Regions from separate parts of the Weizmannia sp. FSL K6-0777 genome, predicted to be linked through region 1. Evidence: predicted binding sites of a transcription regulator. Region 1 holds the regulator's gene; the other holds the start of a gene.

Region 1 (8,143 bases):
TCGCAGCAATTTCCTGAAAAGTCAAGCCGTTATCCCGCAGGCGGATAATTTCTTCAACAGGCACTTCCTTTCGCTCCCTGCCGTCCGGATTCCGCTTCCCTTTTAAATTTTTTTCCGGGCGGTAGCCGTTTTTGACTGCACGCTCCATTCCCCTTTTAATTTTTAAGTTATGCAGCTTTCGCTGATACTCTTCAACCATGCTGACAATTTTCAGTACCATTGAATCGGATTCCGAAAGCTCCAATTCTCCGTTTTGCGCATAACAATATACTTTAACCCCTCTTTTATATAAAAAATGAAGCAATGCAATTTTTGCGTTTCCTCTTCCGATCCGTGTTTCATCCTGCACCAGTACGGCGTCAATCTTTTCATTTTCAATCGTATCAAGAAGATCAAGGATGCCGGGCCTGTCCAGGTCATAGCCGCTTGCCCGGTCACAGATCACCCCGGACACTTGAAAACCGTGGGAATCCGAAAGCTTCACCAGCTCTTCCCGCTGCCTCGCCAAGGAAGTTTCCTGGCTTTCTTTTTCCGTGCTTACTCTGCAATATAAAACAACTTTCATTTTTTCGTCTCCCGTTGTGATTTCATCGCAAGTTCCCTTTTATCATCGCTGAATTCATTTTTTTCTACCGGAATGACAATTTTTTCGCCGGCTTTGATCATGTTGCCGTCAATATCATTATGACGCTCAACCCAGCTGATAAATGCTTCCCTCGACATTTTGCCCTTTTCCGCATACTGTCCGGCGATGTTCCAAAGCGTCTCGCCCTCTGTGACGCTGATTTTGATATAGTGTGGGGATGGATCCCGCAGACTTCCAATCATGAAAAATCCGAAAACAAGCGTAAGCCCTGCTAAAATCATAACATAGTTATACTTTTTCCATAATCGTGACATCTCCATCTTCCTCCCGCGAATATTCGTTCGTCCAATCACCAGTTCTATTATAAAACGAACGCCTGTTTTTCGTCAACATTTTTTTCGAACTTACGTTTGTTTTATCTGCTGCAATGTGATATAATAATAGCAAATAATGGCATTCCTCCCGTAAGCGTCCCCATACGCAGCGCGGGTGCCAAACAAAACTGTGACGAGGTGAATAGAATGGCAAAACTATCAAAACGGCAACAGGCGATACTTGATTTCATCAAGCATGAAGTAAAAACAAAAGGTTATCCCCCTTCCGTGCGGGAAATTGGCCAGGCAGTCGGGCTTGCTTCCAGCTCAACTGTTCATGGCCATCTCGCAAGGCTTGAAAGCAAGGGGCTGATCAGGCGCGACCCTACAAAGCCGAGAGCGATTGAAATTTTGGACCATGATGAAGAAATACCAGCCCAAAATGTTGTCAATGTGCCTATTGTCGGAAAAGTAACAGCAGGCATACCGATTACAGCTGTAGAAAATATTGAAGAGTATTTTCCGCTTCCAGAACATCTTGTCCCGTCTGACGAGTCCGTCTACATGCTGGAAATTGAAGGGGACAGCATGGTGGATGCCGGGATTTTAAACGGCGATTATGTGATTGTCCGCTCCCAGCAGACGGCAAACAACGGGGATATCGTGGTCGCTATGACAGATGAAAATGAAGCGACAGTAAAAAGATTTTTCAAGGAAAAAGACTACTTCCGATTGCAGCCTGAAAACCAGACAATGGAACCGATCATATTGAAAAACGTCACCATTCTCGGCGTTGTCATCGGGCTGTACAGGCAAATGGTGCACTGATCAAAAAGAAGCAGTTTCGGCTGCTTCTTTTTTAATAGAGTATATGCGCGTTTGATAGCAAACATACCTGTGGCACGGATTTCTGGGCATTCAATCTATTTTCGGAGGAAAAATCGGGGAAATTAATGGGCATTGGGCGTTCGCCGCAAAAATGCCCGATAAACAAAAACCCCTCAAAGCCTTACGCTTCAAGGGGTTTCTTTCTTAATACATTTCAATATACTGGTCGCGTTCCCATTGGTGGACTTGTGTGCGGAACATATAAAATAGAAGAAAATCAATTCAAAACAATTCAATATGGTAGCCACTTCTTCGCTATTGCTCCCAAAATTAATGACTTTCCCTCAGTTCTTAAACCTGGCGAATGCGGGCCCGCCTGTGAGATCGATGAGCGAAAACTCCACATCATCCGGTTTTTGTAAAATTAGGCTTGTGATGAGGGATTTCATGATGACAGATTTTCCAAAACCCGTTGTTCTGGCTAAAATAAGGTGTTTCCGCATGTCGAAGTCGTGGTACAATTTTCGGCATGATTTTGACCAATAAGCACGGACCAGGTTCCCGGTTTTAAACAGTCCGTTGACCATAGAATTTTGAGTGACAACGGCTGCTTATACACCCGGATTTTTAGCAAACCGTCATAATACATTCCGATTTCCTTTTTGGCGGTCATTTTTTTCGCAAATATACTTTTGAGCTGTTTAATCACTGCCCGGTCTAATTTAAGGTTTTTCAGATCTTTGATCTACAGTTTCATCCGACGACTCACCAGACCAGCTTCCAAGCTCTTTGTTTGACAACATAGTCCTCGAAACTTCTGCCAATGGTATCCGACACCGGTATTCCGTGCCCCATTCGTAATCCCGTTTTTTGACTAGCTGTGTAGTGTACGTTTGTTTGCCATCTTTGACGTTTACCCCGATCAGCGAAAAAATCTCCTTTATTTAATCCGAGTCATCATTTGACAAACCATTTTTTGCCAAGTATGCTTTTGTCGCGATCCCGCCCACTCCTCCCTTCATCTGCAACACTCCTTTGTAAATTACGGAGTAATTTGTTGCTAAAATCAAGAAGTTCCAAAACGACCCACAAAGCATCGCTACGCGTGGATCTGGAATATTCCCGAACTACCTTCTCCAGCGGCATTTGATAAAGCAACGATCGGGAAGGTGGAAATATATCTTGTCCATACAAAATAACTTATGATTTTCTGAAAGAAATTTGTAAAGGTAAATAATAAACTTGTATCGAATTACATACAATGGGTGATGAGATTGAAGGATGATAATGTTATAGTTTTATTGGGAGCATGGATTAAGCAGTCAGGAATCGATCGCAAAGATATTTGTAATAAATTTGGGATTTCCGCAAATACCTTATCTAATTGGTGCACGGGAAAAACATATCCATCTGTTCCGCAGCTCCTAAAACTTTGCGAGCTCTTAAACGTAAAATTTGAGGACATATATAGGAAAAAGGAGGAAAACAAATGAGTGCATTTCTGGGGCTAATTGGAACCGCCGGCATAATAGTCAGTATCGTTTTAATGATTTTGGGGCGGGTTACTAAAAAGAAAAAACACGGATTGACAGTATTTTTAATATCTCTTGTGTTTTTTATCGCGGGGCTTGCTATCCCAAGCAACAATACGGGGGAAAAAGCCACCGATAAGAAAACTGTAAAAAACGTTTCGACCGCTCCAAAAGAAAATGCCGAGAAAAAGGAGGCCTCAAAGCAAATCAAGGATAAGGTAGCAACTGCCACAACTGCTGAAGAACCAACTCCAAAAAAGGAAGCTAACAAGACTAATGAAAATATTGGCGAAAGTACAGTAGCAGCACTGGAAAGTAACGACTTTATGAAATTTGTTAACGAATATAAAAAATTGGGTGGCAATAAAACAGCGGTATGGGATAAACAAATATATGGTAAAAAGGTAACTTGGACTGGAACAGTCGAACATGCAGGAACCAGTGAAGTATTTGTTTATGGAAATGACGATTATAACGGAGAAACTTGGGGCGAATTAGGGGACAAGAAAAAATTATTTTATTGTTTTGTTGCGAAATATAAAGATCCGTCCCAATTCAAAAATATAAAGCAAGGAGAAAAAATTACAGTACGTGGAAATTTAACGTCTCGAGGGGATTACGATTTAAATTATAATTGGAAAATTTACAATGCAGTTTTGGTGAAATAATTTATAGCCCCCTGCAAACGTGAGGCGTTTGGTGAGCTGATGAAAAGCCGGATCTGGGAACACATTGACACTGCAGGATATAGGAAAAAGTACACAGCAAAAGAATTGGATATATCGCCGACACAGTTATCAAACTGAATAAGTTGACGGTCATACTCTACAGTGGAAAAGGCTTTTAAATTGGCAAAGCCGCTTAGATGTAAGGTTGACGATTTACTAGGAGGATGATGAAAATGAGCTTTGACACAATCGCGTCACTGCAAAGGATGCAGCAGATGCAACAGGCGGAGGCTGCAGCCGGTAAACGCCTGGTGTTAAGAAGGTTGAACTCCGGCGTTGATATTGGACTGACGATTGCCGCGTTTTTATTAATACTGCCCACATTTACTTTGTCACTTTGGCTTCTGCTGATTTACCTCACAATTAAAGAAGCATGCACCAAAACATGCTTGGTGAAAAACGTTGCAACTGGGGAAAAGTTTAGAGTTATGAAATCGGAATTTAAACAATATAAAAGAATGGTGAAAAGCAAAGAAAAAGAAGTGAGGAGTATCATCCCGGCAGCTGCAGCGATTGAAGAGCCACCAGCCTCGCCTGCAGAGGAAGAAAAAACAGAAGTTGAACCGCCAGTTGTTAAGAGGCTGACACCCGAACCGCTACCGGATCCAGTAATTCAAGAACAGCCAGAAATAGTTCAAAAACCCGAGCCCAAACCTCAGCCGCCTAAAAAGAAAAGCATCACCTTTAATGTTTCCGGGGTGACATTTGAAAATGATAAAGGTAAGGAAATTCAACCTCTTTTGCGTCGGATTGCCCGCGAGATTGCAAAAGAGCAAGATGTTGAGTCGTACGGTGGATGGACAAATAAAGACATCTTGGAATTTATGGCTGAAGCTTCGGAATTTGAAGATGTGATGTTTGGGGACTATGTATCATTTGAAAAAGAGCCAGACAATGAATTTGACCAAAATGCCATAAAGGTAATGGCCAATTTGAACGAAAAGCAATTTCATATCGGATATGTACCGAAAGAATATAATGTCCAGGTCTGTAAATTACTGGATAATGATTTGATTGACAAAGTAACGGCCAGTTTTGTGGGCGGAAAAACAAAGAAAGTTGACTATGATTTTGAGAAGGATAAAGACGTTGTTGTAATTAACGAGCTCACTTTGGGAGTAGAAATTACATTGACTTTGAAAGAAGAAGAGTAGCCCCCGCAAACGCGAGGGCTTTTTTGCTTTTTATTATAGCACATAAGGAACACAGGTTCTATAATTAAATTATACAATATTTTGTCGGGAGGAAAAGGCGAAGTGAATAATTTGAATCTCAATTTTTACGACTATAAACGAAAAAATTCCAAGCAGACGTCTGGGAATATCGAATAACTTATTTGGACCAATAACGAAAAAGCAACGTGAAAAATCAAAGAAGGGTTTCAACTCAAAAGAAGAAGTAAAGGCTGCCGCTGTTGAAATTGTACATGTTACCATGCACAACACTTTTGAAAAAGCTGTGACAACCAAACTTATTTTTGACAAACCAACCAAAGGGGTGAGCATAAAAAGGGAAAAAGAAGGAGGCTCTTATGTTCATTGAATCTGACAAAGTATTACATCTGATGTATACAGCCATATCTCGGAAAAAATCGAACGTGAGAAAATCGAAAAGTTTGATGACTATTACAGCCGGATCAAAAACTGAAATTTTTTTGGTCAAATTTTGGTCAACTAATTATTCACCACCCAAAAAAAGCAATTTGACCAAAATACAGAAACCCCTCAAAGCCTTACGCTTCAAGGGGTTTCTTGCTTAATACATTTCGATATACTGGTCGCGTTCCCATTGGTGGACTTGTGTGCGGAACATATCCCATTCAATTTCTTTTGCTTCGAGGAAATGTTCGAGAATGTGATCGCCAAGGGCGTCTACCATTACATCATCCGATTTTAAGTTTTCCAGCGCCTGCAGCAGTGTGCCCGGGAGGTCGACAATGCCGGCTTCTTCTCTTTCTTCTTTCGTCATGACATAGATGTTGCGGTCGACCGGTTCCGGCGCCTGCAATTTGTTCGCGATGCCGTCAAGCCCTGCTTTTAACAGGACGGCGAGCGCGAGATACGGATTGGCAGACGGGTCAACGCTGCGCACCTCAACGCGCGTGCTTAAACCGCGGGAAGCCGGAATCCGCATGAGCGGGCTGCGGTTGCGAGCGGACCAGGCAACATAACAAGGCGCTTCATAACCCGGCACAAGCCGTTTATAGGAGTTCACCGTCGGATTCGTGACAGCCGTAAAGTTCGAAGCATGCTTCATAATGCCGGCAATGAACTGGTATGCCGTATCGCTCAGCTGCAGTTCTGCATCGTTCGGGTCATAGAATGCATTTTCTTTTCCTTTAAAAAGCGAAAGATTGGTGTGCATCCCGGAACCGTTCACGCCAAACAACGGTTTCGGCATAAACGTCGCATGCAGGCCATGTTTGCGTGCAATCGTCTTGACCACCAGTTTAAAGGTCTGGATATTGTCGCATGCCCTGACTGCATCCGCATATTTAAAATCAATTTCGTGCTGGCCGGGTGCAACTTCATGGTGGGACGCTTCAATTTCAAAGCCCATTTCCTCGAGTTCCAATACGATGTCGCGCCGGCAGTTTTCGCCAAGGTCCGTCGGCGCCAGGTCAAAATAGCCGCCGTTGTCGTTCAGCTCCAGTGTCGGTTCATTTTTTTCATTCAGCTTGAAGAGGAAGAATTCCGGTTCAGGCCCAAGATTAAAACTCGTGAAGCCAAGTTCTTCCATTTCTTTCAATACCCGTTTCAAATTATTCCGCGGATCACCTTCAAACGGGGTGCCGTCCGGATTATAAATATCGCAAATCAGACGGGCGACTTTCCCTTTCTCAGCGGTCCACGGGAAAATGACCCATGTATCATAGTCCGGATACAGATACATATCCGATTCTTCAATCCGGACAAACCCTTCAATCGAAGAGCCGTCGAACATGATTTTATTGTCGAGCGCTTTTTCAAGCTGGCTGAGCGGGATTTCCACGTTTTTAATCGTCCCCAAAATATCCGTGAACTGCAAGCGGATGAATTTCACATTTTGTTCTTCGGCATTTTTCAAAATATCTTCACGTGTAAACTTAGGCATGAACAGTATTCCTCCCTTTAGGCAATAAAAAGTATATATCTAAGCTATAAAACTAGCTTTTCAACAATGTTAATGGAAAAACCGGGGCGCATCGGACAACCGCTGGCTCGGTCTTTGAAAACGGCCGGCCTGCAGCAGTTCCTGGCGAAGCCGTTTGCGGATTTCTTCATCCGTTACATGATTTTTGACGAGTACCGGCCCGGTTCCGCGGCGGTCGTTCATCAATAAGATTTTTTTGATGCCTGCAATATTGATCCCCTGATCCAGCAAATCTTTAATATCAAGAAGCCGGTCGACATCATTTAAAGAATAAAGGCGGCGATTGCCTTCCGTTCTTGCCGGTGTAATCAGCTCGTGTTCTTCATAATAGCGGATCTGCCGGGCCGATAAATCTGTTAGCTTCATAACGGTTCCGATCGGCAAAAGCGGCATCGAACGGCGGATTTCTTTTCGACCCATGTTATACGCTCCTTTTCTTTATATTTTTACTATATTCCATGTGAGTTTTTTTGTCAACAAAATGTTATATTTTCTCACATCATTTTTTATCCTCAGGAAGGCAAAACGAGTTTTTCGCGGATTTCCATCCATTCTGCCACGTTCACACTTTCTTCAAGGGCTTCAAGACGGGCATCGAACTGTTCGGCAATATCGAGTAAAGCTTCCGATTGCATTTTCGCAAACTCTTCCTCCAGCCATGAGCGGAACGAACCGGCAAGCTTTTCTCCTTGCACGTCAAGATACTGCTGCGCAAGCGGTTCAAACATCGCCTGCAGTTCTTCCTGCATGCCGGCTTTTCCCCCTTTTTCAAAAAAAGTGCGCGCATTTTTAAAATGGCGGAATGCCTTTTCAAACGGTTCCAAATCCGTTTCCGAAAAGGCCGCAGGAAAATCAGGCGTAGCGTGTGCGCCCGCTTCAAACGTGCTGACAGACAAATCAGGAAGCAAACGTTTCATCTCCCTGTTCCATTCCGCGCTTTGCGATGTGAATAATTTCCGGCAATGGGCTTCAAGCCTTACATTTGTCGCCCGCATCTCCTGCGCAAAATCATAGCCAACGAGT
Region 2 (8,143 bases), 310 kb from region 1:
CTGGGACCAATGGAAAAACTTTTTGGGGGACCGCCTCAACCAGGCAAAGCAACAGGGGATGCCCCAGGAAACGATTAACAAACTTGCTGAGCAGGTCGGCGATTATTTGGCCGCACAAGTAGATCCGAAAAATGAACAGGAACGCGTTCTTGCTGACTTATGGTCAGTGGCATCGCAGGAAGAACAGCAAGCCATTGCCAATGTAATGGTAAAACTCGTTCAAAATAACGGTACCCAGTCATAAAGAAATACCGGCGCATCATGATAACAATTGGCTGCTTTTTTACAAGAAAAGCCGGTTGTTTGGCTGATGCCGCCGGTTTTTTCATGTCACGACAAAATTCACGATTTTTAGAGCTTTCGCTTCCTTATTGATGTAAAATCATATATCATATAACCTAGATATGTTCGTTTGGATCCGGATTTCGGGAGGGGTTATGGGTGGATGACAGGAAAGAGTGGTACTTGGAATATGAAATCACGATCAACCGGCCGGGGCTGTTGGGTGATATTTCCTCTCTCTTGGGCATGTTAGCGATCAATATCAGAAGCATTAACGGCGTTGACCATAAAAAACGAGGCTTGCTGCTGTTTGTCAAAAATGAAGAACAGATCGGCCGGCTCGAATCGATATTGCGAACAGTGGAAACGATAAAAGTAACGAAAATCAGGGAATCCAAGCTCAGGGACAGGCTTGCAGTCCGGCACGGAAGGTATATCCAGCGCGATCATGACGACCGGAAAACATTCCGCTTTGTGCGCGATGATCTCGGGATTCTGGTCGATTTTATGGCCGAGCATTTTAAACAGGAAGGCCATAAGCTGATTGGCATTCGCGGGATGCCGCGCGTCGGAAAAACAGAATCGATTGTGGCTGCAAGCGTGTGCGCCAATAAAAAGTGGATTTTTCTCTCCTCCACGATGATCAAACAGACGGTGAGAAGTAGTCTGATTGAGGATGAATACAATGCAAACAATATTTTTATCCTGGATGGCGTCGTATCCGCTGAGAGGGGAAACGAACGGCACTGGCAGCTGATCCGTGAAATCATGCGGCTTCCGGCTGTTAAAGTGGTGGAACACCCGGATATTTTCGTGCAGCGTTCGGAATACACGCTTGATGATTTTGATTACATTATTGAGTTGAGAGAAGACCCGTCACAGGAAATTACATATGACTTACTCCAGCAAAACCGGATGTTTCAAGGCGAATTTGGAGGATTTGATTACTAGATTGGCAGGTGTTACCATGACGGAATTAGGGAATCGTTTAAAAGAAGCAAGGAAAGAAAAGGGCATCAGCCTGGATGATTTGCAGGAGATGACCAAGATCCAAAAAAGATATTTGAAAAACATTGAAGAAGGAAATTATGATTCAATGCCTGGAAAATTTTACGTCCGGGCATTTATTAAGCAGTATGCCGAGGCAGTCGGGCTTGATCCGGAAACTTTATTTGAAGAGTACCAGAGCGACATCCCCCGTACGGAACAGGAAGAATTTCCCGAGCAACTTTCGCGGGTGCAGACGTCCTCCAAAAGGGCCGCACCGGATACCGTCAAGATGATGAACGTGCTGCCAAGGATCCTTGTGGTCGCCGCCATCATCGCGATTTTATTTTTGCTTTGGTTTGTCGTATATAAGTTTGCCGGTCACAACACAAAGGAAAAGTTAAACAGCGGGGCTTCCGGCGATGTGAGCGTACAAAAAGAAAACGTCAAATCGGCTGAAAAGGTGTCATCCGGCAAAAACACCGGCAGCTCTTCCGAAAAAAAGGCGGCGAAAACGTCAAAAAAACCGGCCTCGAAAACGAAGAAAACAGCCCAAAAACTGGAAACCGTATCTTCAAGCGGGTACACGACCACCTATAAACTGGCCGGCACCAACCAGTTCAAACTTGAACTGAAAGCAAACGGCGGACGGTCATGGGTACAGGTGAAAAACAGCGACGGTTCAACGAACTTTCAACAATTGCTGAATGACGGGGACAGCCGGACAGCGGATCTGTCAAAACAAAAACAAGTCACGATCACGGTCGGAAACACCGTCAATACGGAAGTGTATATCAATGGCAAAAAACTAAAATACAATATTCCGGCATCCAAAGAAGTACGCCAGGATATGATCGTCCAGTTTAACGGGTCACAAACGAAATAAGCCTTGTTTTAAGGCTTTTTCTTTGGAAAATATATAGACAGTTGGAGGAAAAGCCAGTGAATTTGCCGAATAAAATTACTGTATCACGTGTATGTTTAATCCCTGTTTTTTTACTCATCATGGCGGTGCCGTTCGATTGGGGCACCTTTGATTGGCTGGGAGCCAAAATTCCGGTCACCCATTTTGTCGGTGCGGTGATTTTTGCCATTGCCTCTATGACAGACTGGATCGACGGCCACTATGCCCGCAAATACAATCTCGTTACCAACTTCGGGAAATTTCTCGATCCGCTTGCGGACAAACTGCTTGTTTCAACGGCGTTTATTTTGCTCGTTGGGCTCAAGCTGGCGCCGGCATGGATTGTTGTCGTAATCATTGCCCGCGAGTTTGCCGTGACAGGCTTGCGACTGATTTTAGCAGAGGGCGGGGAAGTAGCAGCAGCCAATATGCTTGGGAAAATCAAAACATGGACGCAAATCATTGCCATCCTTTTATTGCTGTTGCATAACTTCCCGTTTTCGGCGCTCTCTTTCCGCATGGATCTGGTCGCTTTGTGGGTGGCGCTCATCTTTACCATCTGGTCAGGTGCTGATTATTTCTATTTAAACCGGGGCGTACTTGCCCGCTCGAAATAACCATGCAGTGAAAGGCAGCCTTTCACTGCTTTTTTGCCCGCCAGTGGCTTGTGCTAATCCGGCACGGGAGAAAAAGGCAGCCATTGCTTCGGGTGGATTGGCGGCCTGGATTGCGCCGTCATGTGTTCGTTTTTTTGCTTTAAAAGAAAGGGAGGAATGGAAAGTGAATGCCGAAATTATTGCAGTCGGTTCGGAACTTTTGCTTGGCCAGATCACCAATACAAATGCCACATTTATTGCCGCACAATTGGCGGAGATCGGCGTGGATGTGTACTACCAGACCGTTGTCGGCGATAACGCAGAGCGGCTCGAAGCGGCAATCCGGACAGCGGAGGGCCGCGCCGATCTATTGATTTTTACTGGTGGGCTCGGTCCGACAAAGGATGATTTAACAAAAGAAACGATTGCATCGCACATCGAAAAAAAACTGGTGACAAACGAAGATGCCATGCGCTCCATCGAACAGTTTTTTATCCGTACAAAACGAAAAATGACGGAAAACAACAAAAAGCAGGCACTGGTCATCGAAGGTTCAAAAGTGTTTCCGAATGACCACGGTATGGCGCCGGGCATGCTGGCCAAAAGCGGAAACCATTATTATATGCTGCTGCCCGGCCCGCCGCATGAACTGGAACCGATGTTTATCCATTACGCCAGCCCCGCAATCCAGGAAGAACTGGAAACGATCGAAAAAATCGAATCGCGCGTTCTCCGCTTCTTCGGGATCGGCGAATCCCAGCTGGAAACAGAAATCCGCCATATACTGGACAGCCAAACCAATCCGACTGTTGCTCCGCTTGCGAAAGAAGGGGAAGTGACACTTAGGATTACGGCGAAACACCAGTCGGCGGAAACGGCGAACGAAATGATCGATCAAGTGGAAAAAGAGATTATGCAAATTGCCGGATCGTATTTTTACGGTTATAATGATATGACATTAATGGAGGCCCTGCTCGAAAAGCTTTCGAAAAAACAGCTGACGCTTGCCTGCGCGGAAAGTCTGACTGCCGGCAAATTTGCAGCGGAAATGGCGTCCATCCAGGGTGTCAGCACAATGTTGAAAGGCGGCGTTGTCGTCTATTCAAACGAAGCGAAGATGAAGCTTGCCAAAGTGAAAAAAGAAACGCTTGACAAGTACGGCGCCGTCAGCAGCCAGTGTGCAAAAGAACTGGCGGAAAATATCCGTAGCATTATGGATGCCGACATTGGCATCAGTTTTACAGGCGTGGCTGGCCCGGACTCCCTTGAAGGCCATCCGCCGGGAACCGTGTGGATCGGCATTGCGATAAAAGGGAAAGAAACTGCCACTTATCTGTTGGAACTTCCCGGATCCCGCAACAACGTCCGCACGCGATCGGTGAAATACGGCTGCTGGCATTTGCTGAAACTGCTTTAGGTCGAAAGCCGCTTCTGCTCATGGCAAGTGACGGAAGCGGCCTTTTTATAAAAAAATTTGTTTGCCAAAAATTCAATTTTCGGCTCTTTTTGCCGGGGGAATTTTCATTTTTACAGGGGGAAAACCCCATTTTTTTGCCGGATTTTTGCAAAAAAGAGACGAATGAGCGTTCGAGATTTTGCTTGGCAAACAAAGAAAAAACGGGTATAGTATAGATATAGATTCATTGCTTTCGAGAGTTTGGAATGAATAAAAGGAGGAAATTTTGTGAATGATCGTCAAGAAGCCTTAGACAAGGCTCTGAAACAAATAGAAAAGCAATTTGGTAAGGGTTCCATTATGCGGTTGGGCGAGCAGACCGACCGGGTTGTCTCCACGATCCCGACCGGTTCGCTTGCGCTTGATATTGCCCTTGGTGTCGGTGGTTACCCGCGCGGCCGTGTCATTGAAATATACGGCCCTGAAAGTTCTGGTAAAACAACGGTTGCCCTGCATGCGATTGCGGAAGTCCAGGCACAGGGTGGACAAGCGGCGTTTATTGATGCGGAACATGCACTTGACCCGGTTTATGCCCAAAAGCTCGGTGTCAATATTGATGAGCTGCTCCTGTCCCAGCCGGATACGGGCGAACAGGCGCTGGAAATTGCGGAAGCGCTCGTCCGCAGCGGCGCAGTGGACATTGTAGTCGTTGACTCCGTTGCTGCGCTTGTGCCGAGAGCGGAAATTGAAGGGGAAATGGGCGATTCCCACGTCGGCCTCCAGGCACGGCTGATGTCCCAGGCGCTGCGGAAATTATCGGGTGCAATCAACAAATCGAACACGATTGCGATTTTCATTAACCAAATCCGGGAAAAAGTCGGCGTAATGTTCGGTAATCCTGAAGTCACACCGGGCGGCCGTGCGCTCAAATTCTACTCATCCGTGCGCCTTGAAGTGCGCCGTGCCGAACAGATCAAACAAGGGAGCGACATTGTCGGCAACAAAACGAAAATCAAGGTTGTCAAAAACAAAGTAGCGCCTCCGTTTAAAACGGCAGAAGTGGATATTATGTACGGCGAGGGGATCTCAAAAGAAGGCGAGATCGTCGATATGGGAAGCGACCTTGACATCATCCAAAAAAGCGGGGCCTGGTATGCTTATAACGGCGAGCGGCTCGGCCAGGGGCGTGAAAATGCGAAGCAATTTTTAAAGGAAAATGCGGATCTGAAAAACGAGATTGCCGCAAAAATCCGGGAACATTACGACCTGACAGAAGATGCCGGTTCCCATGAAACCGAGAAAGCTATAGATGAACAAGAAGCTGTGGAAGGACAGGAAGAATTAAATTTGGAGTAACCGGTGTATAAGCGCCTGAAATGCTGACCGCATCCAGGCGCTTTTTGCCGTCCATTTACCGCACTTTTTTGCGCCACAAAATCTGCATGGCGGAGAGGAATCAACACAAATTTACAATGGCAATCTTTCCGCTTCACTTGACAATAAAAATTCCCACCTTTAAAATTAATATGTATATTTTATTTTTCTAAAAATGACTTTCTCCTGTACGGAAAGCAAATCCTCCCGGAAGTTTCCGGAAGGGGGGCCGGTTTTTTCATCCGGCGGCTTTTCCGCATGCGGCTGATGGAACCATCCTCGTCTTCAGCCGGACCGGGACGAAACGCATGATTGGGTTTTCATGCATATACACCGGAGGGGCTTGCCCCGGGATCGACGTTTTACTTTTTAAGCCAGGCGCTGTATACTGTAAACCTAAGGATTAATGTAACAGCCGACATTTTTAACGTAGAAGAAGTTCATAGCAAGAGGAGGTGAGATTGATGGAGTCTCTCATATGGATCATCTCCCTTTTGCTTGTCCTTATCGTCGGTGTAGTTGTTGGCTATTTCATCCGGAGATCAATTTATGAAGCGAAAATTGCAGGGGCGAAAAATGCGGCAGATCAGATCGTTGATGAAGCAAAACGCGAAGCTGATCGCCTGAAAAAAGAAGCCCTGCTTGAAGCGAAGGATGAAAATCATAAACTTCGTACGGATATGGAACGGGAATTGCGTGAACGAAGAAATGAATTGCAAAGACAGGAAAACCGCTTATTGCAAAAGGAAGAGAACCTCGATCGCAAAGATGAATCGCTCGATAAGCGTGAATCGATGCTTGAAAAGAAAGAGGATTCTTTAAACCTGAGACAACAACATATTGAAGAGATGGAAAGCAAATTGGAGGAGATGGTTAACGAGCAGGAGTCTGAGCTGGAAAGAATCTCGGGCCTCAATCGCGAACAGGCGAAAGCCATCATTATTGAAAAACTGGAAAACGAGCTTTCCCATGACATTGCCGTTAAGGTAAAGGAAGCGGAAACAAGGGCAAAAGAAGAAGCCGATAAAAAGGCGAAAAGCATTCTTTCGCTGGCCATTCAGCGGTGTGCAGCCGAGCATGTTGCTGAAACAACGGTATCGGTTGTCAACCTGCCGAATGATGAAATGAAAGGCCGCATCATCGGAAGGGAAGGCCGCAATATCCGGACACTTGAAACGCTGACCGGGATTGACCTGATCATCGATGATACGCCGGAAGCGGTGATTCTTTCGGGATTCGATCCAGTGCGCCGGGAAACGGCACGCATTGCACTGGAAAAACTGGTTCAAGACGGCCGCATCCATCCGGCCCGCATTGAAGAAATGGTTGAAAAAGCAAGGCGGGAAGTGGATGAACATATACGCGAAGTGGGGGAACAAACCACTTTTGAAGTTGGTGTCCATGGCCTCCATCCGGACTTAATCAAAATTCTTGGCCGGTTAAAATTCCGCACGAGCTACGGGCAAAATGTCCTCAAGCACTCGATAGAAGTCGCATTCCTTTCCGGATTGCTGGCTGCCGAACTCGGGGAAGATGAAATCCTTGCCCGCCGTGCCGGTCTGCTTCATGATATCGGAAAAGCGGTAGACCATGAAGTAGAAGGAAGCCATGTGCAAATTGGCGTCGAACTCGCAACCAAATACAAAGAACATCCGGTGGTCATTAACAGTATTGCTTCTCACCATGGCGATACGGAACCGACCTCTGTTATCGCGGTGCTTGTCGCTGCCGCTGATGCTTTATCCGCTGCACGGCCTGGGGCGCGCAGCGAAACGCTTGAGCATTACATCAGACGGCTTGAAAAGCTGGAGGAAATCGCCGAATCGTATGACGGTGTTGAAAAATCGTTCGCGATCCAGGCGGGGAGAGAAGTACGCATTATGGTGAAACCGGAACAGATCGACGACCTGGAAGCTCATCGCCTGGCACGTGATATCCGCAAAAAAATTGAAAATGAGCTGGATTATCCGGGCCATATTAAAGTAACGGTTATTCGGGAAACGCGGGCTGTTGAATATGCAAAATAAGCGGTGACGTGTTCACCGCTTATTTTCTTTAACGTTTTGAAAAGAAAATAAAGATTGTTTTACAAAGCATAGAAAGGATTTATTGCATGAAGATTTTATTTATAGGGGATGTTGTAGGGTCATTAGGGCGTGAGATGGTGAATGAATATTTGCCGAAGTTAAAGGCGAAATACAGGCCGCATTTGACCATCGTAAACGGGGAAAATGCAGCCGGCGGGCGTGGGATTACCAAAAATATTTACCGCGGCCTGCTGGATGCAGGTGCGGATATCATCACGCTCGGAAACCATGCATGGGACAACAAAGAGATTTTCGACTTTATTGAGGATGCAAAATGGATGGTGCGCCCGGCCAATTTTCCGGACGGGACCCCGGGAAAAGGGATGGCGTTGATCAAAGCGGAAGGAACGGAGTTTGCAGTCATCAACCTGCAGGGCAGAACGTTTATGAACGCGCTCGATGACCCGTTCCGGAAAGCAGAAGAGATGGTGGCACTGGCAAGAAAAAGAACTCATTTTATCTTTGTTGATTTTCATGCCGAAACGACAAGCGAAAAGCAGGCGATGGGCTGGTTTCT

What was found. The regulator LexA, encoded in region 1, represses DNA repair genes until DNA is damaged. The targets are predictions, from matches to a motif close to CGAACATATGTTCG.
Positions count from the first base shown of each region.
Region 2: the regulator LexA is predicted to act here: its motif matches at 4,346-4,359, upstream of recA (recombinase RecA).

Region 1 is NZ_CP151971.1:1,764,177-1,772,319, forward strand. It holds gene NST70_RS08240 (recombinase family protein) at 1-565, opposite strand, end outside; gene NST70_RS08245 (LysM peptidoglycan-binding domain-containing protein) at 562-900, opposite strand; gene lexA (transcriptional repressor LexA) at 1,108-1,728, shown strand; gene NST70_RS08255 (helix-turn-helix transcriptional regulator) at 2,997-3,221, shown strand; gene NST70_RS08260 (hypothetical protein) at 3,218-3,928, shown strand; gene NST70_RS08265 (HIRAN domain-containing protein) at 4,162-5,142, shown strand; gene glnA (type I glutamate--ammonia ligase) at 5,744-7,081, opposite strand; gene NST70_RS08275 (MerR family transcriptional regulator) at 7,151-7,540, opposite strand; gene NST70_RS08280 (dynamin family protein) at 7,633-8,143, opposite strand, start outside.
Region 2 is NZ_CP151971.1:1,452,429-1,460,571, forward strand. It holds gene NST70_RS06725 (DUF3243 domain-containing protein) at 1-244, shown strand, start outside; gene NST70_RS06730 (DUF3388 domain-containing protein) at 442-1,233, shown strand; gene NST70_RS06735 (RodZ family helix-turn-helix domain-containing protein) at 1,250-2,155, shown strand; gene pgsA (CDP-diacylglycerol--glycerol-3-phosphate 3-phosphatidyltransferase) at 2,212-2,790, shown strand; gene NST70_RS06745 (competence/damage-inducible protein A) at 2,954-4,186, shown strand; gene recA (recombinase RecA) at 4,454-5,521, shown strand; gene rny (ribonuclease Y) at 6,004-7,566, shown strand; gene NST70_RS06760 (TIGR00282 family metallophosphoesterase) at 7,653-8,143, shown strand, end outside.